Regions from separate parts of the Actinomadura sp. NPDC000929 genome, predicted to be linked through region 2. Evidence: predicted binding sites of a transcription regulator. Region 2 holds the regulator's gene; each other region holds the start of a gene.

What was found. Region 2 encodes HrcA, which represses chaperone genes, less so after heat shock. Its sites were predicted from a motif close to TTGGCACTCTCNNNNNGAGAGTGCCAA; they were not measured.
Positions count from the first base shown of each region.
Region 1: a site for HrcA is predicted at 3,360-3,386, ahead of groL (chaperonin GroEL). Genes of this name have one in related genera too.
Region 3: a site for HrcA is predicted at 6,836-6,862, ahead of groES (co-chaperone GroES). Genes of this name have one in related genera too.

Region 1 is NZ_JBEUPA010000005.1:558-10,435, forward strand. Features, by position in the region: gene ABWI04_RS02975 (hypothetical protein) at 179-535, opposite strand; gene ABWI04_RS02980 (phospholipid scramblase-related protein) at 599-1,189, opposite strand; gene groL (chaperonin GroEL) at 1,600-3,228, opposite strand; gene ABWI04_RS02990 (hypothetical protein) at 4,136-5,152, opposite strand; gene ABWI04_RS02995 (MoaD/ThiS family protein) at 5,450-5,728, opposite strand; gene thrC (threonine synthase) at 5,744-6,988, opposite strand; SAM riboswitch class I at 7,005-7,145, opposite strand; gene ABWI04_RS03005 (cation diffusion facilitator family transporter) at 7,240-8,175, opposite strand; gene ABWI04_RS03010 (alpha,alpha-trehalose-phosphate synthase (UDP-forming)) at 8,296-9,789, shown strand; gene ABWI04_RS03015 (sulfotransferase family protein) at 9,854-9,878, opposite strand, start outside.
Region 2 is NZ_JBEUPA010000028.1:35,710-45,587, forward strand. Features, by position in the region: gene ABWI04_RS13415 (hypothetical protein) at 1-1,193, opposite strand, end outside; gene ABWI04_RS13420 (hypothetical protein) at 1,319-2,203, opposite strand; gene ABWI04_RS13425 (antitoxin YezG family protein) at 2,374-2,814, shown strand; gene hemW (radical SAM family heme chaperone HemW) at 2,858-4,066, shown strand; gene ABWI04_RS13435 (DUF3097 domain-containing protein) at 4,087-4,899, opposite strand; gene hrcA (heat-inducible transcriptional repressor HrcA) at 5,104-6,114, shown strand; gene dnaJ (molecular chaperone DnaJ) at 6,115-7,248, shown strand; gene ABWI04_RS13450 (16S rRNA (uracil(1498)-N(3))-methyltransferase) at 7,355-8,086, shown strand; gene ABWI04_RS13455 (hypothetical protein) at 8,102-8,782, opposite strand; gene ABWI04_RS13460 (SigE family RNA polymerase sigma factor) at 8,779-9,366, opposite strand; gene ABWI04_RS13465 (histidine triad nucleotide-binding protein) at 9,669-9,878, shown strand, end outside.
Region 3 is NZ_JBEUPA010000037.1:74-9,951, reverse strand. Features, by position in the region: gene tsaB (tRNA (adenosine(37)-N6)-threonylcarbamoyltransferase complex dimerization subunit type 1 TsaB) at 1-377, shown strand, start outside; gene rimI (ribosomal protein S18-alanine N-acetyltransferase) at 374-865, shown strand; gene tsaD (tRNA (adenosine(37)-N6)-threonylcarbamoyltransferase complex transferase subunit TsaD) at 936-1,973, shown strand; gene ABWI04_RS16085 (aminoglycoside phosphotransferase family protein) at 2,033-2,971, opposite strand; gene ABWI04_RS16080 (coiled-coil domain-containing protein) at 3,158-4,807, opposite strand; gene ABWI04_RS16075 (DUF8688 domain-containing protein) at 5,471-6,706, opposite strand; gene groES (co-chaperone GroES) at 6,987-7,295, shown strand; gene groL (chaperonin GroEL) at 7,380-9,008, shown strand; partial or broken gene shbA (RNA polymerase sigma factor ShbA) at 9,295-9,878, shown strand, end outside.

The DNA.
Region 1 (9,878 bases), on a different contig from region 2:
GACGTCAAACCAGCTCGCACGCCCCAATGGCGCGGACTCGCGCGCGCGGCGCGCTCTGAGCCGCTCCAGCACGCGACCTACCTCGGGTTTCGTCCGGATCCACCCTGTTTGAACCGCTCGAACATCCCATTCACGCGGGCGAGGTTTCATTTCGGCAACGCCGACCGTTCGGCGCGCCTCAGGGCTTGGCCAGGTATCCGCCGACGAACAGCACACCTTCGGCGATCACCCAGGCGAAGGCCGTGACGGTGAGGGTCACGTCCAGCCGCCAGGGCCTGCGCCGGACGGCCGGCATCGACCACGCCGTGACGGCGACGGCCGCGGCGGCGACCGCCACGGGCGCCGAGATCCGCACGGCGTCCTCGAATCCGGCCGCGCATTCCAGGTCGCGGCCCTCGTCCTCACCGCAGAAGGCGGCGTCGCCCCAGCCGCCGAGGGCCGAGAAGAGCCAGAGGACGGCCAGCGCGCAGTTCGCGATCGTCGGAATCGCCGGCGAGATCCGCCAGCCGTTCGGGCGCCCGGACATGGCCTGCACGACCGGAACGTACCTCGCCTGGCGGGAGCCGGGAACCCCTCCGTGGGCGCGGCCTCCGGTCCGTCAGGTGATCTCTTTGGCCTCGTGCAGGTTCATGTCCATGACGATGGCCGTCATGACCGCCATCGTCCGCAGCGGTTCCCGGACGGGGTCGGCGATCTCCACCGCGTACTTGTCGGCGGTCGTGAGCAGGTGGGTGGCGAGGCCCGCCCACTTCTTGCGGACGTGCGCCACCTTGCCGCCGTCGGCGTCCTTCACCTCGAAGTTGTTGCGCGGCACGTCGACCTCGACCGTGCCGATGAGCGTCCCGTCGTCGTCGTAGACGACGTAGCGGCGGCCGACCCTCTCGGTGACGAAGGAGCCGACGCGCTCTCCGTCCGGCCGGAGGATCTCGGTGTACTCCCGGCCGCTCTGCTTGTCCACGACGTACAGGGGGTCGCCGTCGGGCGTCGTCAGCAGGACGGCTCGGGCGTCGAGGTTCGACTTGCCGGGGAACAGGCCGCGCATGACCGCGGCGTTGCCCTTGTCGTCGGTCGGCGCCGCGATGGCGAGGACGGTCCCGCCTTCGTCCAGCACCTTGTACCGCGACTTGGCCAACGGTCCCCTGCGAGGCTGTTCGACCCTGAGCACCGGGGAGCTGAACACTTCGCTCACGTGTTCTCCTGCCTCGTCGGCCGCATCGGCGACCGCCTCACTGTTCACTTCGCCTGCGCCCGCGTCCTCGGCGGCACGCCCTCCAACCGGCGATCCTGCCAAGCGCCGGGCCCGCAGGGGAAGCACTTTGCGCGCCCGTCTCCGCACGGCGGAATCGCCGCGCCCGCGCCCGGCTCACTGACCTGCACCGCCGTGGCCCGGGGTGCCCGTCCGAGAAACATTCTTCTTTCGGCCCGGCGTCCCCTGAGCATCCCCACGGACATCTCCGGCGCCCTACGAGCTTCCACAGAGCGTCGTCCTGCCCGAACCAGGGCTTCGACCCGCACCGGCCCTCGCGGACGCGGAAAGGGGCGGTTCCCGAAGGAACCGCCCCTTTCACATGCACTCGGAAGTGCGAACCGCGGACTCGCTCAGAAGTCCATGCCGCCGGCGTCGGGCATGCCGCCCGCCGGGGCCGGGTTCTTCTCGGGCTTCTCGGCGATGACGGCCTCGGTGGTGAGGAACAGCGCGGCGATCGACGAGGCGTTCTGCAGCGCGGACCGGGTCACCTTGGCCGGGTCGAGGATCCCCGACTCGAACATGTTGACGTACTCGCCGGTGGCGGCGTTCAGGCCCTCGCCCGGGGTCAGGTTGCGGACCCGCTCCACCACGACGCCGCCCTCGAGGCCGGCGTTGACGGCGATCTGCTTCAGCGGCTCCTCGAGAGCGCGCTTGACGATGTTCGCACCGGTGGCCTCGTCGCCCGCCAGCTCCAGCTTGTCGAACGCCTTGGTGCCGGCCTGCAGCAGCGCCACGCCGCCACCGGGGACGATGCCCTCCTCGACCGCGGCCTTCGCGTTGCGGACGGCGTCCTCGATGCGGTGCTTGCGCTCCTTGAGCTCGACCTCCGTCGCGGCGCCGGCCTTGATGACCGCGACACCGCCCGCGAGCTTGGCCAGGCGCTCCTGGAGCTTCTCGCGGTCGTAGTCGGAGTCGGTGTTGTCGATCTCGGTGCGGATCTGGTTGACCCGGCCCGCGATCTCGTTGGCGTCACCGGCGCCGTCCACGATGGTGGTCTCGTCCTTGGTGATGACGACCTTGCGGGCGCGGCCCAGCATCTCGGTCGTGGTGTTCTCCAGCTTGAGACCCACGTCCTCGCTGATGACCTGGCCGCCGGTCAGCGTGGCGATGTCGCCCAGCATGGCCTTGCGGCGGTCGCCGAAGCCCGGCGCCTTCACGGCCACGGACTTGAAGATGCCGCGGATCTTGTTGACGACCAGGGTGGCCAGGGCCTCGCCCTCGACGTCCTCCGCGATGATCAGCAGCGGCTTGCCGGACTGCATGACGCCCTCGAGGACGGGCAGCAGGTCCTTGTTGGCCGACGCCTTGCCCTGAACGATCAGGATGTACGGGTCCTCGAGGACCGCCTCCATCCGCTCGGGGTCGGTCACGAAGTAGTGCGAGATGTAGCCCTTGTCGAAGCGCATCCCCTCGGTCAGCTCGAGCTCCAGACCGAAGGTCTGGCTCTCCTCGACCGTGATGACGCCTTCCTTGCCGACCTTGTCCATCGCCTCGGCGATCATCTCGCCGATCTGCGGGTCGCCCGCGGAGATGGACGCCGTGGAGGCGATCTGCTCCTTGGTCTCCACGTCCTTGGCGAGCTTGGACAGCTCCTCGCTCACCCGCTCGACGGCGGCCTCGATGCCGCGCTTGAGCGACATCGGGTTCGCGCCGGCGGCCACGTTGCGCAGACCCTCGCGCACCAGCGCCTGGGCCAGCACGGTGGCGGTGGTGGTGCCGTCACCCGCGACGTCGTCGGTCTTCTTCGCTACTTCCTTGACGAGCTCCGCGCCGATCTTCTCCCACGGGTCCTCGAGCTCGATCTCCTTGGCGATCGACACACCGTCGTTGGTGATCGTGGGAGCGCCCCACTTCTTCTCCAGCACGACGTTGCGGCCCTTGGGACCAAGGGTCACCTTCACGGCGTCGGCGAGCTGGTTCATGCCGCGCTCGAGACCGCGGCGGGCCTCCTCGTCGAACGCGATCATCTTTGCAGCCATAGGCTCCAGTCCTCCCGGAACAAGGTGGCTTAGACGGATCGAGCCGACGCCCGCGACGGACGGCCCCGCCGACGACTTCCATTCCGCCGCCGGCCTGAGGCCTCATCGCCCCGACCCATGACTGTGTGAAGTTGTCACTCTCCACATCAGAGTGCCAATGCTTGTTTAGCACTCTACCCTGTCGAGTGCAAGCGCCACACATCACCGCCGCACGCGTCGCGCCGACCCGCTCGGAAGCGCTCTGACCTGCGCCGGAGGGTCACGTCAGCGCTGCCGACCGGCAGGAGGCGTCCGTCCGAAGAGCAGCCGAACCATCGCCTCGCCATGCGCGGCTCACCTCCCCGTAACGCTTTCGTTCTGCCTTGAGCAGGTGCCGCCCGAGCGCGGGGAGCGCCGGTCGTTCAGACGCCGGCCGTCCGGCTGCGCGCACGGGCGAGATCACCCTCGGTCGCGCCATCCGCCACTCCGACGGCGCCGCCGGCTTCGACGAGATCGAGTCCCCTACCGGGCTTCCCCGGGCTGACCCTGCGGCTGCTCGACCCGGCGACCGCAGCGCGCCGCGCGGACCGGCACCTCGCCTGAGAGGGGGTGCCGTCGCGGCCACCCGTTCCGCGTGCCATTGCACCGGCGGCGGCCTGTGCCGCTGTTTTTCCGCGGATTTTTTCGTCACGGACCGTTGGTGCCGGTTCTGTCGGTGCGACGACGTTTGCGGCGGCCCGGTGCACCGGGAATCACCACGGCCCGTTAGGGCCGCTTTCATGGAGTATGGCGAATGGTGAGGATGTTCTTTCAGTCCCGGGCAAAGGGCCGCCGCAAACGGGTCCGGACATTGGGCGGCCGCTCCGGCGTCGATGGTGACCGGGCCGGAGCGGCCGTGGTGCTTCGGTGTCCTGCTAGGAACCGCGGTTCACCGCTTGGTGGACTCCTGCTCGGGGCCCTCGACCGCGTTGATCACGGTGTTGTGCTTCCCGCCGTGGATGTGGCTGGTGATGGGCCCGGTCATCGTCGCGCTGTTGCCGGCGTAGACGTTCGAGCGGGGCGATCCGCTGAGGTTCGTGAAGATCGCGTCGCCCGAGCCGTTCTCGATGTTGGCGACGTCGCCGTTCTGGCCGACGATCGCCTTCTCGGCCGCGTGGACGTGCACCGGCCCGGGGCGGCCCCCCGTGGTGGCCAGCCGCTGTCCGGCCTGCGGAGCGTTGGCGTCGGCCTGCTGCTCCGGCGCGGCCTGCTGGGCCTCCTGCTGCGGAGCCGCCTGCTGCTCGCCCTGCTCCGGCGCGGCCTGCTGCGCGTCCTGCTGCGGAGCCGCCTGCTCCGCCTCCTGCTGCGGAGCCGCCTGCTGCTCGCCCTGCTGCTGAGCGGCCTGCTGCGCGTCCTGCTGCGGAGCGGCCTGCTCGGCGTTCTGCTGCGGGGCGGCCTGCTGCTCGCCCTGCTGCGGAGCCGCCTGCTGCGCCTCCTGCTGCGGAGCGGCCTGCTCGGCGTTCTGCTGCGGAGCGGCCTGCTCGGCGCCCTGCTCCGGCGCGGCCTGCAGCGACTCCTGCTGCGGGGCGGCCTGCTGAGGAGCCGCCTGCTGCTCGGCGGCCTGGTGCTCGGCCGCCTTGGCGAGCGCGACCTTGGTGGCCTCCTGCTCGGAGCCCTCGACGCCGGTGACGGCCGTGTTGTGCTTCCCGCCGTGGAGCTTCGTGGTGATGTCACCGGTCTTCACCGGCTTGTTCCCGATCACCGGCGCGGCCTTGGGCGACTTGGTGATGTCGGTGTAGATCAGGTCGCCCGGACCCTTCTCACTGATGTACGTGGGGCCGTTGTGCCCCACGTACGCCTTCTCCACCGCGTAGAAGTTGATGTCGGCCATGGCCGAGGGAGCCGCGAGGACGGCCGCTCCCATCGTTATGCCGGTCACGGCCATCGTGCGCAAAATGCGCTTCATGCCTTTCCTCACTCTCGTATGCCGTTCGGCGCCCCAGGGAGCGCCACTCCGGGTTCAATCTTCCAGGACGCGGCCAGCGAGAAACCCAAGTGACGGAGAGGCGGTGATCAAGATCAAAGCCGTGAAACTGGCGCTCGCTAAAACTTGTTCCATGCGCGTTTGGCCGGACGGGAGGAACAGTTGCCCAATCCAGCATCCACCGGGCAATCGCGTTCCGGAGAAGGGGGAATCGGCCAGATGTGAAAGGAAAAGCCCCGGCACGGTGGACGTGCCGGGGCCTCGCGGACGAGACGGACGTCAGCCGCCCGCCACCGCGGGGATGATGGAGATCTGGGCGCCCTCGGGCGTCGGGGTGTCGAGTCCCTCGGCGAAACGGACGTCCTCGTCCCCGACGTAGACGTTCACGAAACGGCGGATCTTGCCCGCGTCGTCCAGGATGCGGGCGGAGATGCCGGAGTAGCTGGCCTCGAGGTCGGCGACGACCGCGCGCAGGGTCGCGCCCTCGGCCTTCACCTCGGACTCGCCACCGGTGTAGGTCCGCAGGATCGTCGGGATACGGACGGACACGCTGCTCATGCTGCTCCTTCGTTCTCAGGCGAGGCCCGCGGCGCGGAACGCCTCCAGGGACGGGGCGATGTTCGCCGACGGCGCGACGACCGGGGCGACGGCGTCCAGGGTCTTCAGGCCGTCCCCGGAGTTGATGATCACGGTCTCGGCGCCCGGGTCGAGGGCACCGGCCTCGATGAGCTTGCGCAGGGTCGCGACGGTGACGCCGCCGGCCGTCTCACCGAAGATCCCCTCGGTGCGGGCCAGGAGCCGGATCCCCTCGACGACCTGCTCGTCGGTGACGTCCTCGACGGCGCCGCCGGTGCGGCGGGCCACGTCCAGGACGTAGGGGCCGTCGGCCGGGTTGCCGATGGCGAGGGACTTGGCGATCGTGTCGGGCTTCACCGGGCGGACGACGTCGTGGCCCGCCTTGAACGCGGCGGCGACCGGGTCGCACCCGGAGGCCTGGGCGCCGAAGACGCGGTACGGCTTCTCCTCCACCAGGCCCAGCTTGATGAGCTCCTGGAACGCCTTGTCGATCTTGGTCAGCTGGGAGCCGGACGCGACCGGCACGACGACCTGGTCGGGCAGCCGCCAGCCGAGCTGCTCGGCGATCTCGTAGCCGAGCGTCTTGGAGCCCTCGGCGTAGTAGGGGCGGACGTTGACGTTGACGAACGCCCAGTCGTCCTGCTCGCCCGCGATCTCGGACGCGAGCCGGTTGACGTCGTCGTAGTTGCCGTCGACCGTCACGAACGTCCCGCCGTACACGGCCGTCGTGATGATCTTCTGGGACTCCAGGTTCGACGGGACGAACACCGCGCTGCGGATCCCGGCGCGGGCCGCCGCGGCGGCGACGGCGTTGGCGAGGTTCCCGGTGGACGGGCAGGCCAGCACCTTGAACCCCAGCTCGCGGGCGGCGGCGAGCGCCACGGCCACGACGCGGTCCTTGAACGAGTGGGTCGGGTTGCCGCTGTCGTCCTTCACCCACAGGCTCTGCAGGCCGAGGCTCTCCGCGAGGTTGTCGGCGCGGACGAGGCGGGTCAGGCCCGGCTCGGTGTTCGGGGTGTCGGCGACGTTGGACGGGACGGGCAGCAGCCCGCGGTAGCGCCAGATGTTGCGCGGTCCGGACTCGATGGACTCCCGGGTGACGCCGTCGAAGTCGTAGGCGATCTCCAGGGGGCCGAAACACTCTTCACAGGCGTAGTAGGGCCCGAGGTCGCGGGACGAGCCGCATTCGCGGCAGACGAGAGCGGTAGCCGGTCCGAGGTCTGTGGCAGGCGTGAGTGCCATGAGGGCGAGGCCTTTCTCCCCATCTTCCCTGCGCCACCTTGGTCGCAGGCCGGAGTTGGCACCATCTCCCGGCCGGCCTCGCAGGATCGCGACGCGCCGCAGCCAGGTGGTTGCCGGGGCTTCGCAGGGCCGGTCCCTCCACCCCTCTGGATGAGCGTTATGAAGTTGTCGATCTACGAGCTTTGAACTCGTATGCGTGACTTTACATGAACTGACCGGATGCCAGACAGGCGGGTCCAGCGATTGAGACGTTACCCGGCGGGTGTCTTGATCACCCGTTGGGTCGGGTCGAGGAACACGTGCCGGACGGTCGGGACGCGCTCGCGGAGCCGCCGGTCGATCTCGCCGGCGACGTCCTCGGCCTCGTCGGCGCTGATGTCGTCGGAGAAGTGCACCTTCGCGGCGACGAGGATCTGCTCGGGGCCGAAGTGCATGGTGAGCAGTTCGTCCACGCCGGTCACGCCGGGCGCGCCGCAGATCTCGGCGCGGATCTCGCGCTGCTCGGCGGGGTCGGCCGCCTGGCCGATGAGCAGGCCCATGCTCTCCCTGCCGATCGAGAAGGCGAGGACGACCAGGAGGATCCCGATGAGGACGGACGCGAGCCCGTCCCAGAACTCCGACCCGGTGATCTGGCGCATCGCGAGGCCGCCGGCGGCGAGCGCGAGGCCGATCATCGCCGCGGTGTCCTCGAACAGCGCGGTCTTGAACGTCACGTCGGGCGACTTGCGGACATGCTCGACCAGGTCGCGGTCGCTGTCGCGCGTCTCCTTCTTGGCCTGGTAGAAGGCGCGGATCCAGGACGTCCCCTCCAGCACCGCGCCGAGGCCGAGGACGGCGTAGGCGAGCCACACCGTCGTCCCGCCGCCGCCGTGACCGGTCATGGTCAGGATGCCCTCGAAGATCGAGAATCCGGCGCCGGCCACGAAGATGCCGAACGCGGCGAGCAGCGACCACACGTACCGCTCGTTGCCGTATCCGAAGGGGTGGCGCCGGTCGGGGGGCCGCTCGCTGCGCCGGAGCGAGGTGTAGAGGAAGCCCTGATTGAGGGTGTCCGCCACCGAGTGCGCGCTCTCCGCGAGCATGGCGCTGGACCCGGCCAGCAGGCCGGCGAACAGCTTCGTGATCGCGAGGATGAGGTTCGCGGCACCGGCGACGAGCACGGTTTTCGTCGTCTCGGACTTGCTCATTGCCGCCGGATACCCCCTGGGCGGATGACTAATCGGGCGGAACGGACACAAGGGCGGGCGATGCCGGCCACCTCGCGGGTCACTTTGATGCGCCTCGGCCGCAACTGAGACCCTTCCCGTATGAGCCAAGTGCTGGTGGCCTCGAACCGGGGTCCGGTGTCGTTCTCGCTGTCGGACGACGGCGGGCTCACCATGCGGCGCGGGGGCGGCGGTCTCGTGTCGGGCCTCGCCGCCGTGACGGGCGCCCCGCGCGACCCCGGCCCGCCGCGTCCGGCCGAGACGGCGCGGGAGCCGTCCTCGACGGGAGCGGACGTGCTCTGGGTGTGCGCGAGCCTCGGCGAGGCCGACCGCACGGCGTCGCGCCGTTCCCCGGACGGCCGCCTCGACCTCGCCGGGTACGAGACCGGCGGGGCGGCGGTGCGCATGCTCGACATCCCGGCGGCCACGTTCGACCGCGCCTACAACGGCGTCGCCAACTCGACGCTGTGGTTCGTCCACCACCTGTTGTACGACACGCCGCGCAGCCCGCACTTCGACGCCCGCGCCCGGCGGGACTGGCAGTCCTACGAGGCGTACAACGCGGCCTTCGCGGACGCCCTCGCACGCGACGCCGCCCAGGGCGCGAAGGCGGCGATCCAGGACTACCACCTGTCGCTGGCTCCGCGGATGCTGCGCGACCGGCGCCCCGACCTGAAGATCGTGCACTTCTCCCACACGCCCTGGGCGCCGCCGGAGTACTTCCGGCTGCTCCCGGACGACATCGGCGCGCAGGTCCTTCTCGGCATCCTGGGCGCCGACCACGCCGGCTTCCTCACGGAGCGGTGGGCGTCGGCCTTCCTCGACTGCTGCGAGCTGCTGCCGGGCGCGCGCGTCGACCGCGTGGCCCGCACCGTCTCCTGCTCGGGCCACACCACGCGCGTGGGTGTGCACGGTCTCGGCGTGGACGGGGCGGCGCTGCGCAGGCGCGCCGCCGAACCGGACGTCGTCGAGAGGGCCCGCGCGCTGCGCGAGCAGGTGGGCGACCGCCGGCTCATCGTGCGGATCGACCGGACGGAGCTGTCCAAGAACATCGTGCGCGGGCTCGCCGCGTACCGGGAGATGCTCGTCAACCATCCCGAGTGGCGCGGACGCGTCGTGCACCTCGCGTTCGCCTACCCGTCCCGCTACGACCTGCCCGAGTACCGGGAGTACACCGCGGCCGTCCAGCGCATGGCCGGGCAGATCACCGACGAGTTCGGCACCGCCGACTGGGACCCGCTGATCCTCCAGGTGAACGACGACTACCCGCGTTCCCTCGCCGCCTACGGCCTGGCCGACGTCCTGCTCGTCAACCCGATCCGGGACGGGATGAACCTGGTCGCCAAGGAGGGGCCCGTCCTGTCGCGGCACGGCTGCGCGCTCGTGCTGTCGCGAGAGGCGGGCGCGGCGGCGGAGCTGTCCGAGGACGCGCTGGTGGTCAATCCCTACGACGTCTCGCAGACGGCCGAGGCCCTGCGCCAGGCCCTGCTGATGCCGCGCGCCCGGCGGGCCGAACGCTGCGCCCGCCTCGCCGACGCCGCGACCGCCCTGCCCCCGCAGCGCTGGTTCGCCGACCAGCTCGCCGCGCTGGACTAGCTCCCCGCGTAAAGGGAGCGGCGTGCTGCTCTGCGGGCGTCAGGGCAACACGCCGCGGGTCCGGTCAGGGGGCGCTGCCGGCGGACTGC
Region 2 (9,878 bases):
ATGCTCGCGAGGTCGGAGACCGCGGTCCCCTCCGGCAGCTCGACGGTGGTGGCGACGGCGCCGTCACGGTCGATCGACCAGGTCGGCTCGTCGTGGTCGGAGCGGTAGAGCCGGGACGGGTCGGCCTTCAGGCGCACCCCGAGCGCGACGCCCGGGACCGCCCCCGGCCCGGTCGCGGCGCCCGTCGTCTTGGCGAACTCCACGAACAGGTACGTCCGCTGGTCGCCGACCTCGCGCGTCGCCGGATCGGACGGGTTCTCGATCTTCTTTTCGCGGACCATCTCCTGCGCGGCGATCCGGTAGGTCCACGGCTCGCGGTCCATGACGGCCTCGCGGGCCCGGCCGTCCGGGCGCGTGCCGCCGGCGTCGAGCAGGAAGCGCAGCGGCGGGTCCGGCGAGATCACGTCGCACATGTTGTTGTTCTGGGTGCAGGTCTGCAGGACGGGATGGTCGCCTTCGTAGCGGCCCGTGAACTTCAGGGTCAGGTGCATCGGCGCCTGGTAGACGGCGGTGCCGTCCACGCGCCGGCCGGACGCGTCGACCTCGACCCGGTAGATCCACTCGATGTCGGTCGTCCGGCCCCAGCGGGCCATCAGCGCGGGCGTGTCGGTGCCGCCGTCCTCGTTGCTCCACACCACCGAGTACTCGATGATCTTGTGGCCGGGGACGGCGGCGGGACGGGTCTCGTGCCACGCGAGAAGGGGGGTGTCGGTGGTCGCGTTCTGGTAGGGGTCGCCGAACGGCCAGCCGGTCCGCCCGACGACGACGGGCGCGTGGCGCAGGGCGAGCGCCTCCGCCTCCGGCATGCCGACCGCGGGCCGCCGGAGGGTGACGCGCCGTGCGGCGGGCGCGCTGCCCTTGGCGAACCGCAGTGTCACCTTGTGGCGCCCCTTCCCGACGTGCCCGAGCCCGAGGCTGCGGGGGACCGGGTCGGACGAGGGGACGACGAGGTCGGTCACATGGCGCCCGTCGACGGCGATCGACACGACGGCCGACTCGGCGCCCCGGTGAGCCCAGGAGACGCCGGGGGCGGACGCGGTGAAGGAGATCACCGCCTCCCCGTCCCGGCGGGCGGTGAACGGCAGCGACCGGGCGGGGCCGCCGCGGTGGACGTTGATCGTGCCGGGCGGTCCGGCGGCGTGGGCGGGGGCGGTGAGGGCGAGGGGAGCGCCGGCGAGGGCTGCGCCGGTCACGGCGAGCACTGCATGGCGCGCGCGGCTTCTCATGATCGGGGAACCTAGGCGGCCGCGGTTGCGTTCGGGTGACGGCGAGGTCCCCCGTGGGTGACGGCTCCGTGTGCGCCGGCGAGTCGCGCGGGTCAGGAACCGGCCCACAGCGGCGACAGCCCCGCGGGCACCCCCAGGGACACGCCGGTGAACCGCTCCGCCTCGTCCGCCCCGTCGGGCGCGTGGAGGGTGAGCCCGCAGGCCGCCAGGTGGACCGAGCGGCCGCGCCGGGCGATCTCGTGGCCGAGCTCCCGCAGCAGCGCGACGACGTCGCCGGCGGGCTCGTCGAGCAGGTCGACGCCGTCGAGCCGGAACCGCATCTCGGGGTTGCCGCTCCAGCCGGACGTCCGCGTCCCGCAGATCTGCGCGAGCCGCTCGACGCCGTCGTCGCCCCGCCCGGTGGACAGCGCCAGCGTCCCGCGCCCCACCCGGACGCTGCGGTGCCCGGCCCACCCGCACAAGAACGACGACTTCGGCGGGAGGGTGCCGCACCGCTCGGCGATCGCGGCGAGGGTCGTCCAGGCGTCCGCGGCGCGGGTGGAGAACAGCAGGCTCGCGTCCGGCAGCAGCGCCCCGCGCCCCGGCTCCAGCGTGACCACGAACGGCGGCACGCGGCCGGGGAACCGCGCCGGATCGGCCTCCCGGAGGGTGACGATGCCCTCCCACTCGACGGGCTCGGCCACCGCGAACCAGGTCACCGCGGCCTCGGCGCCGAACTCGCGGAACGTCGCGTCGGTCAGCCGCTCGGCGACCGCCTCCCGCAGGCCGTCGGCCGTCTCGGCGAGCCGGCGGCGCCACCACGCCGGTTCCGGGTCGGAGCGGCCGCGCGGGGACCAGCGCGTCCCCGCGCCGGCGAAGTCCGAGCGCCGCTCGGCGCCCGCGTCGTCCACCAGCACCCAGTGCCAGCCGTCCGGCTCGCCGCGCAGCAGCACCCGGGCGGGAACGCGTCCCCGGCCGGTCGCACCCTCATTTCGCATCCCGACGACCTTATCCGTATTCGTTGCGGCTCCTCAGGCGGTCGGCGACGCAAGTCGCGCCGGTCGGCCGCGACACGGCGGCGGCTGCTTGGCATGGGCGCCGATGGCGGTACGGTCGGACGGGTACGGCGCCTTGATCAACCGAACCCGGCCGACCTCGCGGAGGCAGCGTGACCCACCCCGACCAGGTTCTGCGTTCCGAGAAGGAGCGGGAGACGGTGAACGGCGCCGTGCGCGCGCTGCGTTCGGCCGCCCCCGCGGGCTGGCAGCGGCTCGACTTCGAGTTCCGCGCGACGGTCGGCATCGACAGCGCCTCCTTCGAGGTCGAGGGCCCGGGCGGCGGGCGCCGCACGGCCCTGCCCCCGGGCCAGGCCGTCGGGAAGATGGACGAGCTGCGCCGCGTCATGTACCGGGCCGACAAGGGCGCCTGGTTCACCGCGCGCCTCCAGGTCGAGCGCTCCGGCCACTTCAGCGCCGAGTTCGACTACGACGGCGAGCCCGACTTCACCCCGCCGCTGGCCCCGTCCGCGTACGTCCAGGACCTCGACCGCTTCCCCCGCGCGGCCGAGCACGTCCCCGACTGGCTCCGCGACAAGCTCGGGGACGCCTGACCGCCCGGTCGAAGCAGGCGGCGGAGCGGGGCAGACTGGACAGGTGCCCTCGACGCTCCCTGACGGAGATCCCGTGCCGGCCGACGGTGCGCTGCCCGGCGCTGCCCTGGACGGCCTCGGAAAGCGCCCGTTCGCCTTCTACGTGCACGTGCCCTTCTGCGTGACCCGGTGCGGGTACTGCGACTTCAACACCTACACGGCGACGGAGCTCGGCCCAGGGGCGAGCCGCGACTCCTACGCCGACACCGCGATCCGCGAGGTCCGCATGGCCCGGCGAGTGCTCGGCGACGTGGACCTTCCCGTGGAGACCGTCTTCGTGGGCGGCGGCACGCCGACCCTTCTCCCGCCGGACGACCTGGGCCGCGTCCTTTCCGCCATCGACGCCGAGTTCGGGCTCGCCCCGGGCGCGGAGGTCACCACCGAGGCCAATCCGGAGTCGGTGGACGAGGCGTACGTCGCCGGACTCCGCGAAGCCGGCTTCACGCGCGTCTCCTACGGCATGCAGAGCGCGCGCGAGCACGTCCTGGCCGTCCTGGAACGCGCGCACACGCCCGGACGCGTCCCGCAGGTCGTCGAGTGGACGCGCAAGGCGGGTTTCGAGCACATCAACCTCGACCTCATCTACGGGACGCCAGGGGAGACCGACGACGACTGGAGGGGCTCCCTGGAGGCGGCCCTGGCGGCGGAGCCCGACCACGTGTCCGCCTACGCGCTCATCGTCGAGGAGGGCACCCGCCTGGCGGCGCAGGTGCGGCGCGGCGAACTGACCGCCCCCGACGACGACGCCATGGCCGACCGCTACCTGATCGCCGACGAGCTGCTCAGCGGCAACGGCCTGCACTGGTACGAGATCTCCAACTGGGCCGCCGACCCGCGCGCCGCATGCCGGCACAACATGCTCTACTGGACGGGCGCCGACTGGTGGGGCGTCGGCCCGGGCGCCCACAGCCACGTCGGCGGCACCCGCTGGTGGAACGTCAAGCACCCCGCCGCCTACGCCGCCCGCCTCGCCGAGGGCACCACGCCCGCCCACGCCAGGGAGATCCTCACCGACGAGGACCGGCACATCGAACGCGTCATGCTCGAACTGCGCCTCGCCCAGGGCTGCCCCGCCCACCTCCTGGACGACGGCGCCGCCCGCAGAGCGATAGCCGACGGCCTGGTCGAGCCCGCCCCCTACGAGCAGGGCCGAGCCGTCCTCACCCTCAAGGGCCGCCTTCTGGCCGACGCCGTGGTCCGGGCCCTCACCTGACCTCCTCCAGGGGCCCTGGGCTAGGCGGTCACGAAGTCGATGAGTTCCTCCACGCGGCCGAGGAGGGCGGGCTCCAGGTCGGTGTAGGCGTTCACGGAGCCGAGGATGCGTTTCCAGGCGGCGCCCGTGTCGTCGCCCCAGCCGAGTTCGGCGATCACGCCCTCCTTCCAGGGGACGCCGCGGGGGATGCGGGGCCAGGCGCGGATGCCGACGGACGCGGGCTTGACGGCCTCCCAGATGTCGATGAAGGGGTGGCCGGTCACGAGGACGTGCGGCGAGGTGACCCGGGCGGCGATCCGCGACTCCTTGGACCCGTCCACGAGGTGGTCGACCAGGACGCCGAGGCGCCGTCCCTCCTCGGGTGCGAACTCCTCGACGATGGCGGGCAGGTCGTCCACGCCTTCGAGGTACTCGACGACGACGCCCTCGACGCGCAGGTCGTGGCCCCAGATCTTCTCGACCAGCTCGGCGTCGTGGAGGCCCTCCACGTAGATGCGGCTCTCCTTGGCGACCTGCGCCCGCAGGCCCTGGACGGCGATCGACCCGGAGGCCGACCGCGCCGGGCCCGCGGGCGCGGCGGAGGGCCGGACGAGGGTGACCGGTTTCCCGTCGATGAGGAACCCGGACCTGGTCAGCGGGAAGACCCGGCGCTTGCCGAACCGGTCCTCCAGGGTGACGCCGAACTTGTCGCAGCCGACCACGGCGCCGCAGAATCCGCTGTCGGGATCCTCGGCGACCAGGCCGGGCTCGGCGGGGACCTCCGGGATCTGGCCTTTGCGGGGCCGCCGCCAGTCGCCGCCCAGCACGTCGTTTCCGTAGTTCTTACTCCGCACAGATCCGCACATTAACCGGGCGGGACGCCCGTGCGGCGCCGCCCCGCGTTCTTCGGCGTGGCGGCGGTTTCCGGGCCGGATAGGATCACGCAGCCATGCGGAGAGTGCGGGGGCGCTCCAGTCGAGCCGTCCGGGCCGTAGACTTGGCACTCGAAAGCAAGGAGTGCCAGTGGCACGGACCGGCCGGACGAAGGAGGTGACATCGTGCTGGACGACCGGAAACTAGCGGTCCTGCGCGCCATCGTCGAGGACTACGTCTCCACCAACGAGCCGGTGGGATCCAAGGCGCTGGCCGACCGGCACAACCTCGGGGTGTCGCCCGCGACCATCCGCAACGACATGGCGGTGCTGGAGGAGCAGGGCTACATCGCCCAGCCCCACACCAGCGCCGGGCGCGTCCCCACCGACAAGGGCTACCGGCTGTTCGTCGACCGGCTGTCCACGATCAAGCCGCTGTCGGTCGCCGAGCGCCGCGCGATCGAGACGTTCCTGTCGGGGGCCTACGACCTCGACGACGTCGTCGGCCGGACGGTGCGGCTGCTCGCGCAGCTGACCCGGCAGGTCGCGGTGGTGCAGTACCCGTCGCTGACCCGCTCGGCGGTCCGGCACGTGGAGCTGGTCCCGGTGGCGGAGGGGCGGCTGCTGCTCGTCCTGATCACCAACACCGGCCGGGTCGAGCAGCGGGTCATCGAGACCGGGCAGATCTCCGAGGAATCGATCGGCCACCTGCGGGCGTTGCTCAACACGTGCCTGGACGGGCTCGGTTTCGGCGAGGTCCCGGCGGCCGTGGCGGACCTGCCCGACAAGGTGGGCCCGGACGAGCGGCCGGTGGCGGCGGCGGTCCTGTCGGTCCTGCTGGAGACGCTCGTCGAGAAGCACGAGGAGAAGATCGTTTTCGCCGGGGCGGCCAACCTCGCCGCCGTGGACTTCTCGCAGAGCCTGCGGGAGGTGCTGGTGGCGCTGGAGGAGCAGGTGGTCCTCATGCGGCTGCTCGGCGAGACCGGCGACTCCTCTACAGTTACGGTGCGGATCGGCACCGAGAACCCCGACCTGGGGCTCAAGTCGACCTCGGTCGTCGCCGCCGACTACGGGGTGGGCGACCTCACTCTGGCCCGGCTGGGAGTGCTCGGGCCGACACGCATGGATTACCCCAGCACGATGGGAGCGGTACGGGCAGTGGCACGCTACGTGGGACAGATCCTGGCGGGGTCGTAAGTGGCGAACGACTACTACGCGACCCTGGGCGTCCGGCGGGACGCCAGCGCCGACGAGGTCAAGAAGGCCTACCGCCGGCTCGCGCGGGAACTCCACCCGGACGTCAACCCGGATCCGGAGACCCAGGAGCGGTTCAAGGAGATCACCCAGGCCTACGAGGTGCTCTCCGACCCCAAGAAGCGCGAGATGTACGACCTCGGCGCGGACCCGTTCGCGTCCGCGGGCGGGGCCGGGGCCGGCGGGTTCGGCGGCGCCGGGTTCCCGTTCAGCGACATCATGGACGCCTTCTTCGGCACCGCGACCTCGCGGGGCCCGCGGTCGCGCGCGCGGCGCGGCCGCAACGCGACGCTGCGGGTCGAGCTCGACCTCGCCGAGACCGCGTTCGGCACCACCCGCGAGCTGTCCATCGACACGGCGGTCGCCTGCACGACCTGCGAGGGGTCGGGCTGCGCGCCCGGCACCCACCCGGAGACGTGCGAGACGTGCCACGGCCGCGGCGAGGTGCAGCAGGTCCAGCGCTCGTTCCTCGGCCAGGTCATGACGGCCCGGCCGTGCCCGGCGTGCGGCGGCTTCGGCTCGGTGATCCGCAACCCGTGCACCGAGTGCTCCGGCGACGGCCGGGTCCGCACCCGGCGCACCGTCAAGGTCAAGATCCCGGCCGGCGTGGAGAACGGCATCCACATCCAGCTCGCCGGCGAGGGCGAGATCGGCCCGGGCGGCGGCCCGCCCGGCGACCTGTTCCTGGAGATCGTGGAGAAGCCGCACCCGATCTACGAGCGGGAGGGCGACGACCTGCACTGCACGGTCGAGATCCCGATGACGGCGGCGGCGCTCGGGACCAGCGTCACGATCGAGACGCTGGACGCCGCCGAGAGCGTCGACATCAAGCCCGGAACGCAGTCGGGCCAGGTCATCACGCTCTACAACCGTGGCGTCCGGCACCTCAACGAGAGCGGCCGCGGCGATCTGATGATCCACGTCAACGTGGAGACGCCGAACAGGCTCGACGAGGAGCAGGAGGAGCTGCTGCGGCGGCTCGCGGTGCTGCGCGGCGAGGAGCGCCCGCCCGGCAGGTTCGCCCCCGGGCAGCGCGGCGTGTTCTCCCGTCTCAAGGACGTCTTCAACCAGCACTGAAGCGCGGTGGCGGCGGCCTACGAGGAAGGCCGCCGCGGCGATTGAGGAGCAGGGTGGCAGCGATGAGCGACGCCCGCCGGAGCCCCGGTTCTCCCGGACGGCTCGGATGAGCCCGCCGGTCTTTCTCGCCGGAACCGCCGAGCTGGAACGCGACCGCGTCCTGCTCGACGGGCCCGAGGGCCGGCACGCGGCGGCCGTGCGGCGGCTGCGGCCGGGGGAGCGGGTCGACCTGACCGACGGCGAGGGCCTGCTGGCCGAATGCGTCGTCACCGCGGCCGACCGGGCGTCCCTCACGCTGGACGTGCTGGCCCGGCACCGGGAGCCCCCGCCCGCGCCCCGCCTCGTGGTCGTCCAGGCCCTCCCGAAGGGCGACCGGGGCGAGCTCGCGGTCGAGACCATGACCGAGGTCGGCGTCGACGAGATCGTCCCGTGGTCGGCGTCCCGGTGCGTCACCCGCTGGCGCCCGGAGCGGCGCGACAAGGCCCTCGGACGCTGGCGCGCGACCGCCCGCGAGGCCGGCAAGCAGGCGCGGCGCGGCCGCCTGCCCGAGGTGGCGGAGCTGGAGTCCACCGAGGACGTCGCCGAGCGGATCGCCGGCGCGTCCCTCGCCCTGGTCCTGCACGAGGAGGCCGAGGCGCCGCTGAGCGCCGTGGAGCCGCCCGAGCGGGGCGACATCGTCCTCGTGGTCGGCCCCGAGGGCGGGATCAGCGAGGACGAGCTGGAGCGCTTCGCCGCGGCGGGCGGGCGTCCGGCTCGGCTCGGCCCGACCGTCCTGCGCACCTCGACCGCGGGAGTCGCGGCGGCCAGCGTGCTGCTGGCCGCCACCGGCCGCTGGTAGCGCCGGCGGGCGCCGTCACGGGGTGGTGGCGGGGTTCTGCTCGGTCGTCACCGCGGGCTCGCTCGTCTCGGACGGCGTCGGCTGCTCGGTGGGCTTGCTCGGCGGCGGGGGCGTCGTGGACGTGGGCGGGGCCGGCGTAGTGGGGGGCGCCTGCGTCGGGGTCTCGCTCGGGCACGGCGTGGTCGCCGGCGTCGGCGTGGCGGTCGAGCCGGCCGAGGCGCCCGGCGAGGGGATGCGGCACGACGACAGCCCCGGCGAGGAACTGGTGCTCGGCGTCTGCGGGGTGCTCGGCTCTCCCGACGTGCTGGCGCCCGGCGAGGACGGGACGGGGAACTCGGGGTCGATCCCCGGGCCGGTGCGGTCCCCGGCGGTGTCGTCGCCCCCGTCGCCGGACGGGCTGTTGCTGCCGACCGACTGCTGGATCATGTCGATCGTCTGCGGCGCCGTCACGCCCAGCGCGGCGATCAGCACGGCCGCGGCCACGGCGAGGAGGGGGCGCGCCCAGTTCACGGTGAACCGGTCGAACCCGAAGCGCGCCGGGCCGAACCGTCCGAGGCCGGTCCGGCGGCGCCGGCCGTCGGCGATACGGGCCTGGATGCGCTCCAGGCCGTCGCCCGCGGGGTTGACCGAGTCCGCCTCCGCGTGCAGGGCGCGGCGGAGGATCTCGCCGTGCTCGTCGTGGGGGTCGGTGGTCATGAGAACTGCTCCAGGACGTTGCGTAGCGCGGTCATGCCGCGCGCCGTATGACTCTTCACGGCGCCGCGGGAGATGCCCATCGCGTTGGCGATCTCCGCTTCGGACAGATCGGCGTAGTAGCGAAGGACGAGCGCCTCCCGCTGGCGGGCGGGGAGCCGGGAGAGCGCGTCGATCACCGCCGAGCGCTCCAGCTCTCCGATGGCGCCGGCTTCCGCGCTCGGCGCGTCGGGCAGGCCCTTGGGGGCGTACTTCTCGACGACGGCGCGGTGCCGGAGCACCGATCGCGACCGGTTGACCACCGACTGGCGCAGGTACGACAGGGCCTTGTCCGGGTCGCGCAGCCGGCGCCAGCCGCCGTGCATCGCGACGAACGCGTCCTGCACGACCTCCTCGGCCGTCCCCGCGTCCCGGACGAGCATGGCCGCCAGGCGCACCAGCGAACGGTAGTTGGCGCTGTAGAGGGCGGTCACCGCCTGATCGGCGTCCCAGGCGACGGCCACCGCGCCCGCCGTGCCCCTGGCCACGAGGGTCTCGGTCACGTCAGTGGGACGCGCACCCTCGTCGCTCGGTTTACGAAAGGGCATGTCCTGGTTTGCCTCGGTCACCTATCCGCCGCCTTTGCCGGCCCCCCGCCGTCCATTCGGACGGGCGCGTCCGAACCGACGTGATCCGGGCGTTCCCGCCGGGGGCGAGATGTGCCGCAACGCCTTGCGAACCGGGGGGTTACGCCTGAGCTGACAACCTTAGCCAGTGGCCGGTCGAAATGCCGACCGCTACGGCGATTCGATCGACGGGAATCCTGTCCGGCCGGGACGGCCGCGATCCGTGCCCGCGCCGGTCCCGATAGGATTTCCGCGCGGTCGCGGACCGCCGCGAGGGGAGACAGATGACCGACTGCCTGTTCTGCAAGATCGTTTCTGGGGACGTGCCCGCCACGATCGTCCGCGAGTCGGCGGGGACGGTGGCGTTCCGCGACATCAACCCCCAGGCGCCGACGCACGTGCTGGTCATCCCGCGTGACCACCACCCGACGGTCGGTGAGCTGGCCGCCTCGGACGCCGAGCTGCTCGCCGAGATGGTGCGCGAGGCCCACGAG
Region 3 (9,878 bases), on a different contig from region 2:
ACATCATGGCCTGGGCCACCAAGCGGGACGGGCCGTTCGCCGTGGCGACCGACGCCCGCCGCAAGGAGGTCTACTGGGCGCGGTACGAGTCGGCGCGGTTCCGTGCCACCGAGCCCGCCGTGGGCCCGGCGGCGGACGTCCTGGAGGGCGCGCCCGAGGGGCTGCCCGTCGTGGGCGAGGGCGCGGCGCTGTACCCGGAGGTCCTCGGCGACTCCGGGCACGAGCCGCTGCTGCCCACCGCGAGCGCCCTCGCCGAGCTCGTCGTCGCGCGGCTGTCGGGCCTGAAGGGCCCCGAGCTGCTGCCGCCGGAGCCCCTCTACCTGCGCCGGCCGGACGCGAAGGAGCCGGGCCCCCGCAAGAAGGTGACGCCGGCGTGAGCGACGTCGTCCTGCGGACCATGACCGAGGCGGACCTTCCGGCCGTCCACCGGCTGGACCGCGTGCTGTTCCCGGAGGACACCTGGAGCGAGGAGATGCTCGCCGGCGAGCTCGCCGACCAGCCCCGTACCCGGCACTACGTCGTCGCGGAGACGCCCGACGGCGAGATCGTCGGCTATGCGGGCCTCGCCGCGGCGGGCGGGCAGGCCGACGTGCAGACCATCGGGGTCCGCGCGGACCGCCGCAAGGGCGGCATCGGCGCGGTGCTGCTCACCGCCCTGCTGGAGGAGGCCGTCCGGCGCGGCAGCGAGTCGGTGTTCCTGGAGGTCCGGGCCGACAACGACGCCGCCCACCGCCTGTACGAGCGGTTCGGCTTCGAGCGGGTCGGCATCCGCAAGCGCTACTACCAGCCCTCGGACGTGGACGCGATCGTCATGTGCCGCAAGCTCCGCGACCGGCCGCCCATGGGCTTCACCAGGGCCGAATGAACCGCGGCGGCGGAAGGCGCCCGGGAAGCGGGCGGGAAGACAGGGCGAACGGCGAGACAGGGAGACTCACGTGATTCGGGACGAGCCACTGGTGCTCGGCATCGAGACCTCCTGCGACGAGACCGGGGTCGGGATCGTGCGCGGGCACACGCTGCTGGCGGACGCGATCGCCTCCAGCGTGGACCAGCACGCCCGGTTCGGCGGCGTCGTGCCGGAGGTCGCGTCGCGGGCGCACCTGGAGGCGATGGGGCCGACCGTCGAGCGCGCCCTCGCGGACGCCGGGGTGGCGTTCGCCGACGTGGACGCGTTCGCGGTCACCGCGGGCCCGGGGCTGCCGGGCGCGCTGATGGTCGGCGTCGCCGCCGCCAAGGCGTACGCGCTGTCGCTCGGCAAGCCGCTCTACGGCGTCAACCACCTGGCCGCGCACGTGTGCGTCGACCAGCTCGAACACGGCCCGCTGCCGAAGCCGTGCGTGGCGATGCTGGTCTCGGGCGGCCACTCCTCCCTGCTGCTGGTCCCGGACGTGGCGAGCGACGTCCGGCCCCTCGGCAGCACCGTGGACGACGCGGCGGGCGAGGCGTTCGACAAGGTCGCCCGGGTCCTCGACCTCGGGTTCCCCGGCGGGCCCGTCATCGACCGCATGGCCCGCGAGGGCGACCCGGCCGCGATCGCGTTCCCGCGCGGCAAGTACAACGACGGCACCTACGACTTCTCGTTCTCCGGCCTGAAGACGGCCGTGGCGCGCTGGGTCGAGGCGAAGGAGCGGGCGGGCGAGCCCGTGCCGGTCGCCGACGTCGCGGCGTCCTTCCAGGAGGCCGTCGTCGACGTCCTGACGCAGAAGGCGCTGAAGGTCTGCAAGGACAACGGCGTCGACCACCTGCTGATCGGCGGCGGCGTCGCGGCCAACTCGCGGCTGCGCGCCCTCGCCGCGGAGCGCTGCGCGGCCGCCGGGGTGCACCTGCGGGTCCCGCGCCCGAAGCTGTGCACCGACAACGGCGCCATGGTCGCCGCCCTGGGGTCGGAGCTGGTCGCCTCCGGCGTCGGCCCGTCGCAGCTGGAACTGCCCGCCGACTCCAGCCTCCCGATCGAGGCCGTCACCCTGCTCTGAACGCCCGCGGCGCCGCCCCCGCGAGGCGGCGCCTCAGGACGACTTTCTCAGCACAGCTCTCAGCACTGGGCGAGGAGCCGGTCGAGGTAGTCCTCGTAGAGGGGGACCTGCGGCTCGTCGATCATGCGGACGCCGTCCTCGGGGAGCAGGTCGAGGAGGCCGCGGACGTCCCAGTAGGGGTCGTGCGCGTGGCCGCCGGAGACCTGGTCGAAGGAGCACAGGAAGCGGTCGGCGACGGACGCGCCGTAACGCAGGGCCAGGCCGCGGCGCATGCAGGCGAGGTCGACCGAGACGGGGCCGGACGAGGCGTCCGACCAGTCGACGATGCCGGTGAGCCTGCCGTACGACCACAGGGTGTTGTCGGCGTGGTAGTCGCGGTGGATGAACCGGTCGGGCGCCTCCGGGGCGGGCCGGGCGGCGACCTCGAAGGCGCGCTCCCACAGGTCGGGGCGGAGCGCGTGCTTGGGCGGGAGCCGCACGTCGAGGCGGTTGTGCGGGACGTAGGGCGGCATCGTGGACGCGCCGTTCAGCTCGTGCACCGACAGCAGCGCGGCGGCGAGCTGGATCAGGTACTCGGGAAGGTCGTCGTGGGACGGGCGCGGCGGATGGCCCCGGAGCCGGGTGAGGAGCAGGGCCGGGACGTCGCAGTAGGCGCCCGACGGGTCGGCGGCCACGAGGGACGGTGCGGCGATCTTCCCGCTGGCGAGCAGCGCGAGCGCCGCGATCTCGCGCTCGGGGGAGAACTCGGCGTCGCCGTAGCAGTGGCGGGGAGCCGTCTCGCGGGAGGTCCAGCGGCGCAGGACGAGGTGGTGCGCCTCGCCGGAGCGGCTCTCGACGAGGAGGGCGTGGTTGGCGTGGGCGGAGCCGCCGGCGAGGGGCCGCACCATGCGGACCTCGGCGCCCTTGCCGAGGCACTCCTCCACCCATCGCAGGGTGGTGTGCCCGGGCGGGACGCCGGTCGGCAGGCAGGGAGCCGGTAGGTGGGTCACCTGATCCATGAAAACGGATTCCGAAGGGTATTGGGAGTGATTTTGCGAAGACGGAAAGTAACAAAACGCACGTCATCGGGGTGACATGAACGAAGCATCTTCGGTCGTCCCGGCGGTTCGCGGGACGAATGCCGCGAATACCGGGAGGTATCAGGATGCCGGGTGGGGCCCGCGCCGGCCCCACCCGGACGCTTGTCAGTCCTTGGTCTCGCGGCGGGGACGCAGCAGCGCCTCGGCGAGCGCGAGCATGGTCTCCTCCAGGGTGGACAGCCGCTTCAGCACGTCCTCGTGCACCGCGTTGACCTGCTTGGACACATCGTCGTGGACGCCGTCCACCTTCCGGCCGACCTCGTCCTCGACATGGGAGAAGCGCTTGGCGAAATCCGCCTGCGCCGCGTCGGCGCGCCGCGCGGCCTCGTCCTGCATGCTCTCCACCCGCCTCGCGAATTCGGCCTGGACGCCGCCGACCTGCCGCGCGACGTCCTCCTGCATGGTCCCGACCTGCTTGGCGACGTCGTCGTGGATGCTGCCGACCTGGCGCGTGACGTCCTGGTGGATGTCGCCGATCCGCTTGCCGAAGTCGTGGTGGACGCCGCTGACCTGCCGCGCGACGTCCTCCTGCATGGTCCCGACCTGCTTGGCGACGTCGGCGTGCACGGACTCGACGCGGCGGGAGACGATGTCGACCTGGGTGGTGAACTCCTCCAGCGCGCTGTCGACCCGCTTGGCGACCTCCTCGTGGATGTTCTCGATGCGCTTGCGGACGTCGTCGTGCACGTCCTCGAACCTGCGGGAGAACTCGTCCATGCGCTTGGCGACGTCGCTGTAGGCGGTCTCGGCGATCTGCGACATGGTGGCCTTGACCTCGTCGCGGTCGGGCCGGGCGCGCAGCTCCTCGATCAGCGGGTCGACGGCCTCGGCGAGGTGCTTCTCCAGCGCGTCGAACCGGTCGCCGTACTCGGCCGCCGGGCGCCGCGCGATCTCGGCCAGCAGCCGGTGCACCTCGGCGATCTCCAGCGTGGCGGGCAGCCGGTTGATCCGCTCGCCGAGCCCGTCGAGCCGCCCGTCGACGCTCTCGAACCGGCCGTCCAGCCCGCCCAGCTTGCCCGAGACCCCTTCGAGGCGCCCGTCGACGCCGTCCAGCCGCCCGTCGAGCCCGTCGAGGCGGCCGCCGACGCCCTCGACCCGGCCGTTGACCGCTTCAAGACCCTGCTCCATGCGCTCGGCCATCTCGCCGAGCGCCTGGTCGACCCGTGAGGTGACCCCGTTGACGGAGTGTTCGAGCCGCTCGGACCGGTGGCCGAGCTCCGCGAGCGACTTGTCGAGCCGGTTGAAGCGGACGGACGCGGCCTCCATGCTGCCCTGGAGCTTGTCCAGCCGCTTGGTCATCTCGTCCATGCGCTGCGACGCCTGCTGCGTGGCGTCGGTGATCTGCTGCGCGGAGTCGAGGACGGCCTGGATGCGGGTCAGGCCCTCGTCGACGTTCTCGGCCACCACGCCGACGTCGGCCCACAGCGCGGGCAGCTCGGCGACGGGCTTGACCCGCTCGCCGAACGCCTCGATGTGCTCGGCCAGGCCCTCGGCCCATTCAGGGGGCTTGCCGGACAGGTCGTCGACCTGCCCGCGGACGCTCTCGATCTGTCCGGTCAGCCCGCTGAGCTCGCGCTCCCGGACCTCGCGGAGAAGCCACTCCATGCCTTCCAGGCGCTGGCGGATCTCGTCGAGGACCTGACCCTGTGAACGCTGTTCGTAGACGTGGTCCTGCGCCGCACGGGCGAGCAACTCCCGCATCCGATCCGAGACCGGTTGACCCCCCGTCTGCAGGAAGTTGTGATTCGTTTCCACCCGATGCTCCTTCGTGTGCCGGCGCGACGAAATGACGCACGGCAAATGAATCTCTGGAGTGGCCACTGTAGTGCGTGTAGAGCGCGGCCAAAACGGGTAGCAGAGAAGATTGCGAGTTCTGCGGAATGCGCCTGTTATCCGACTAGACGGGATAGCGAGATATAGCCGAATGCATGGTTACTTTCCCGCTTCAGGCATATTGCCCGTGTTGGGGGGATAGGTGGGGTGGGCGGTGGCGGGCGGCGCGGGACGGGTCCGGCGTTCCGGGTGCCGTTCTGTCCGTACATCTCGTCCAACATCGGCAGTTCCCGAACCCCGGGGACGGCCACGCCCGCCCGACGCGCAGGCGTCGGGAGTGATGCCGAGGGGCGGGTTCCGGGCCTTTTCGGGAGGGCTTTAGGGGGACGGGCGTCCCGGCCGGTGAACCTGCCTTGGTGTTTTTCGCGCCGGTTGATCTCGGCGCGCCGATTCCCGCGCCGCGCCGTGCCCTTGCCAGGTGGCCGCAATCCCTGGTGCGCGCAATGCCGGAAAGCATCGATGATTTGCACCGCCATGGCGCGTCGCCTGGTCCCCCTTGGTGCTGCGCCGCCCAGTGGGAGATCTTTGGGCAGGGTTGCCGGGCGGAGCCCGCCCCGGGCGGGTCAGCCCCCGGCGACCGGCCGGTCAGGCCCCCGCGACGGGGTGCGTCAGCAGGGCGACGGGATCGTGCCCCACGCGCGTCACCACGAGGGTCAGCCCCTTGGCGCCGCGGCCCGCGCGGCGCCCGCCGAAGCCGAGGTCGCGGCGGAGCCGGTCGACGTCGACGGCGGAACCGCGCTTCTTGACGGTCAGCACGCCGATCTCGCGGCGGCGCAGCTCGGCGCGCAGCCGCTTCACGGAGAACGCCATCACGTCCTCCACCTCGTAGGCGGAGGCGAAGGGCGTCGGGCGCAGCTCGTCGGAGGTGACGTACGCGATGTGCGGGTCCGCCAAGCCGCCCCCGACCAGTTCCGCGACTTCGCCGACCAAGTGGGCCCGGATCACGGCGCCATCAGGCTCGTACAGGTAACGGCCCCACGCGCGTACGTCCGGGTCGTCCAGACCTTGGGGAGTCAGGGTCCACACCTGGGGCTCTGTTCCCGAGAGATGGGTGTCGGACGCGAGGAGAGTGGCCCGCCGACCCACCGGCCCGGCCAGCCCGCCCAGCCAGAGGGCTGCTTCCTTGACCTCGCCTCCTACCGAGATCCACTCGGCCTCTGCGTCGTCCGGTACGGCCTCATGCGGGATGCCGGGCGCGACCTTCACGCAGGCCGCGGGCACCTGGCCGGCCATGGCCAGGACGACGTCGAGCGGCGGCTCATACGAACGGGGATCGAAGACACGGCCCCGCGCCGTGCGCCGCCCAGGATCGGCGAAGACCGCGTCGAACCCGGACGGATCCTCCTCGGTGGCGTCCCCGACCCGGACGGAGGCGAGACCGTCCAGCCCGAAGACGGCCAGGTTGGCGCGGGCCACCTCGGCGGTCAGCGGGTCCAGTTCCACGCCGTCCCCGGCCAGGCCCGCGCGCGCTCGGGCGATGAGGTCGGCGCCTATCCCGCATCCGAGCTCCAGCACGCGCGCGCCGGGCGGCCGGTCCGCGAACCTTCCGGCACGGTAGGCCGCCACGCTCGCGCGCGTCGACTGCTCAAGCCCCGCCTGCGTGAAGTACATGCGGTCGGCGTCCGCCCCGAACTTGGCCCGTGCCCTTTTGCGCAACCGGACCTGCGTCAGCGCGGCGGCCACGAGCGCGGGATCGTGCCGCTCCCGCAGGCGGGACGCCGTGGCGAGCAGGCCGTCCTCGCTCACGTCCGCCTCGGCCGTCTCCCTCAGGAGCGCCTGGCCGGAGGGGGTGCTCAGGGCCCGGAACGACGCGATGTCCATAGGGTGGAAGTTAGCGGCCGAGCCGGACGGCGGAGACCGGACGGCGGCCGCGGGTGAACCTCTGGAGACGGTCGCCGGGCGGGCCCGTGTCCGTGTTGACGGGGTACCGGGCACGGAATAGTCTCACGACTGGCACTCTCAAGGGTAGAGTGCCAAATACAGCGACGAAGGTCGGTCTGGCACCCGCGACGGCAGGCCGGTCCAGGGTCGCCTCTTCTGTCACATGTGCTGGTCGGTCATCCGTGGCCGGCCGAGGACCAATCGAAGGGGAGGTCAGATCGTGACGACCGCCACCAAGGTTGTTCTCAAGCCGCTTGAGGACCGCATCGTCGTCCAGCCGCTTGAGGCCGAGACCACCACCGCGTCGGGCCTGGTGATTCCGGACACCGCCAAGGAGAAGCCCCAGGAGGGCACCGTCCTTGCCGTTGGCCCGGGTCGCGTCGACGACAAGGGCGAGCGCGTCCCCGTCGACGTCAAGGTCGGCGAGGTCGTGCTCTACAGCAAGTACGGCGGCACCGAGGTCAAGTACAACGGCGAGGAATACCTCGTCCTCTCGGCCCGCGACGTGCTCGCGGTCATCGAGAAGTAATCACCGAGACGTGATGCACCCGCCCCGGTCGGCGCCGCCTTCGGGCGCCCGCCGGGGCGGATCGCGTGAAAGAGGAGTATCCGCATGGCGAAGATCCTGGAGTTCGAGGAGGACGCTCGCCGGGCTCTTGAGCGCGGCGTCAACGCTCTCGCGGACGCCGTCAAGGTGACGATCGGCCCGCGCGGCCGCAACGTCGTCATCGACAAGAAGTTCGGCGCGCCGACGATCACCAACGACGGCGTCACCATCGCCCGCGAGGTGGAGCTGGAGGACCCCTACGAGAACCTCGGGGCCCAGCTCGCCAAGGAAGTGGCGACCAAGACCAACGACATCGCGGGCGACGGCACCACCACGGCGACCGTCCTCGCGCAGGCGCTGGTCCGCGAGGGGACCCGCAACGTGGCGGCCGGCGCCTCGCCGCTCGCCCTCAAGCGGGGCATCGACGCGGCCGCCCAGTACGTCTCCGACCAGCTGCTGAAGTCGGCCCGCGAGGTCGAGGAGAAGGGCGAGATCGCGCACGTCGCGACCATCTCCGCGCAGGACCCGCAGATCGGCGAGCTGATCGCCGAGGCGTTCGAGAAGGTCGGCAAGGACGGCGTCATCACCGTCGAGGAGGCCCACACGATGGGCCTCGAACTGGAGTTCACCGAGGGCCTCCAGTTCGACAAGGGCTACCTGTCGCCGCACATGGTCACCGACCACGAGCGCATGGAGGCCGTCCTGGAGGACGCCTACGTGCTGATCGTGGACGGCAAGATCTCCAACGTGCAGGAGTTCCTGCCGCTGGCCGAGAAGGTCGCCCAGACCAAGAAGCCGCTGCTCGTGGTGGCCGAGGACGTCGAGGGCGAGGCGCTGGCGCTGCTCGTCGCCAACAAGATCCGCGGCACCTTCCTGTCCGTCGCGGTCAAGGCGCCCGGCTTCGGCGACCGCCGCAAGGCGATGCTCGGCGACATGGCCACCCTGACCGGCGGCCAGGTCGTCAGCGAGGCGATCGGCCTCAAGCTCGACTCGATCGGGCTGGAGGACCTCGGCCGCGCCCGCCGGATCACCGTCACCAAGGACGCCACCACCATCGTCGACGGCGAGGGCTCGGCGGACGAGGTCACCGCCCGGATCAACCAGATCAAGGTGGAGATCGAGAACAGCGACTCCGACTGGGACCGCGAGAAGCTGCAGGAGCGCCTGGCCAAGCTGGCCGGCGGCGTCTGCGTGCTGCGCGTCGGCGCCGCCACCGAGGTGGAGCTGAAGGAGAAGAAGCACCGCCTGGAGGACGCCATCTCGGCGACCCGCGCGGCGATCGAGGAGGGCATCGTCTCCGGCGGCGGCAGCGCCCTGGTGCACGTCGCCAAGGAGGGCTTCGGCGCCCTCGGCCTGTCCGGCGACGAGGCGACCGGCGCCGAGGCGGTCCGCCGCGCGCTGCCCGAGCCGCTGCGCTGGATCTCCGAGAACGCCGGCCAGGAGGGCTACGTCGTCGTCTCCAAGGTGGAGGCGCTGCAGGCCGGGCACGGCTACAACGCCGCCACCGGCGAGTACGGCGACCTGATCGCCCAGGGCGTCATCGACCCGGTGAAGGTCACCCGCTCGGCGGTCACCAACGCCGCCTCCATCGCGGGCATGCTCCTCACCACCGAGGCGCTCGTGGTCGACAAGCCGGAGGAGGCCGACGAGGCCGCCGGCGGCGGCCACGGCCACGGCCACGGTCACGGCCACTGAGATCGGCCGACCGGCGGGCTCGTCCCGTCCGGGGAGCGTAGGCGAGGCCCCCGTCCGTCCGGGCGGGGGCCTCGCCGCGTCCCGGCCGGGTGGCCGTCCCGCCGCCGGAGAAAGCGCGTCTTCGCCCGCAGAAGTCCGCCACGCCCGGCAGCGCGATGACCACGACGCGTAATAACTCCAGGTTCGCTCCCGCACTGTGACCATTCCGTTGTAGACGACAGTGGAGACACGCCCGGGGGTGCTGGGCATCATGCTTGACGTGACCGAGGGAAGCTTCGCCGGAACCATGGCCGCGCGTGCTGCCGACCCCTCGAACGGGCCCGCCCCTCCCGCCCCCCGTTCGGCGCGGGCGCTGCGCGCCGCCGACGCGGGCGACGGCGACCTCAGGGAGCTGACCCATCTCGCCGTGCAGGGCGACCCGGGCGCCATCGAGGTCCTCATCGCCGAGGTGCGGCCCATGATCGTCCGGTACTGCCGGGCCCGGCTCGGCCGGGTCTCCGGGCAGTACCACATCGCCGACGACGTGGCGCAGGAGGTCTGCATCGCCGTCCTGTCGGCCCTGCCTCGCTACCGGGACATGGGCCGGCCGTTCGCGTCCTTCGTCTTCGGCATCGCCGCGCACAAGATCGCGGACGCGCTGCGCAGCGCGGTCCGCGCCGCCGTCCCCACCGAGGACCTGCCGGACGGTCCGGACGACCGCCCGGGCCCCGAGGAGACGGTGGTCCGCTACATCGAGGCGCAGCGCGCCCGCGACCTGCTCACCCGGTTGCCCGAGCACCAGCGCGAGCTCGTGCTGCTGCGGGTCGTCGCGGGCCTGTCGGCGGAGGAGACCGGTAATGTGCTGGGCACCATCTGGTTCTTCGGGTTCGT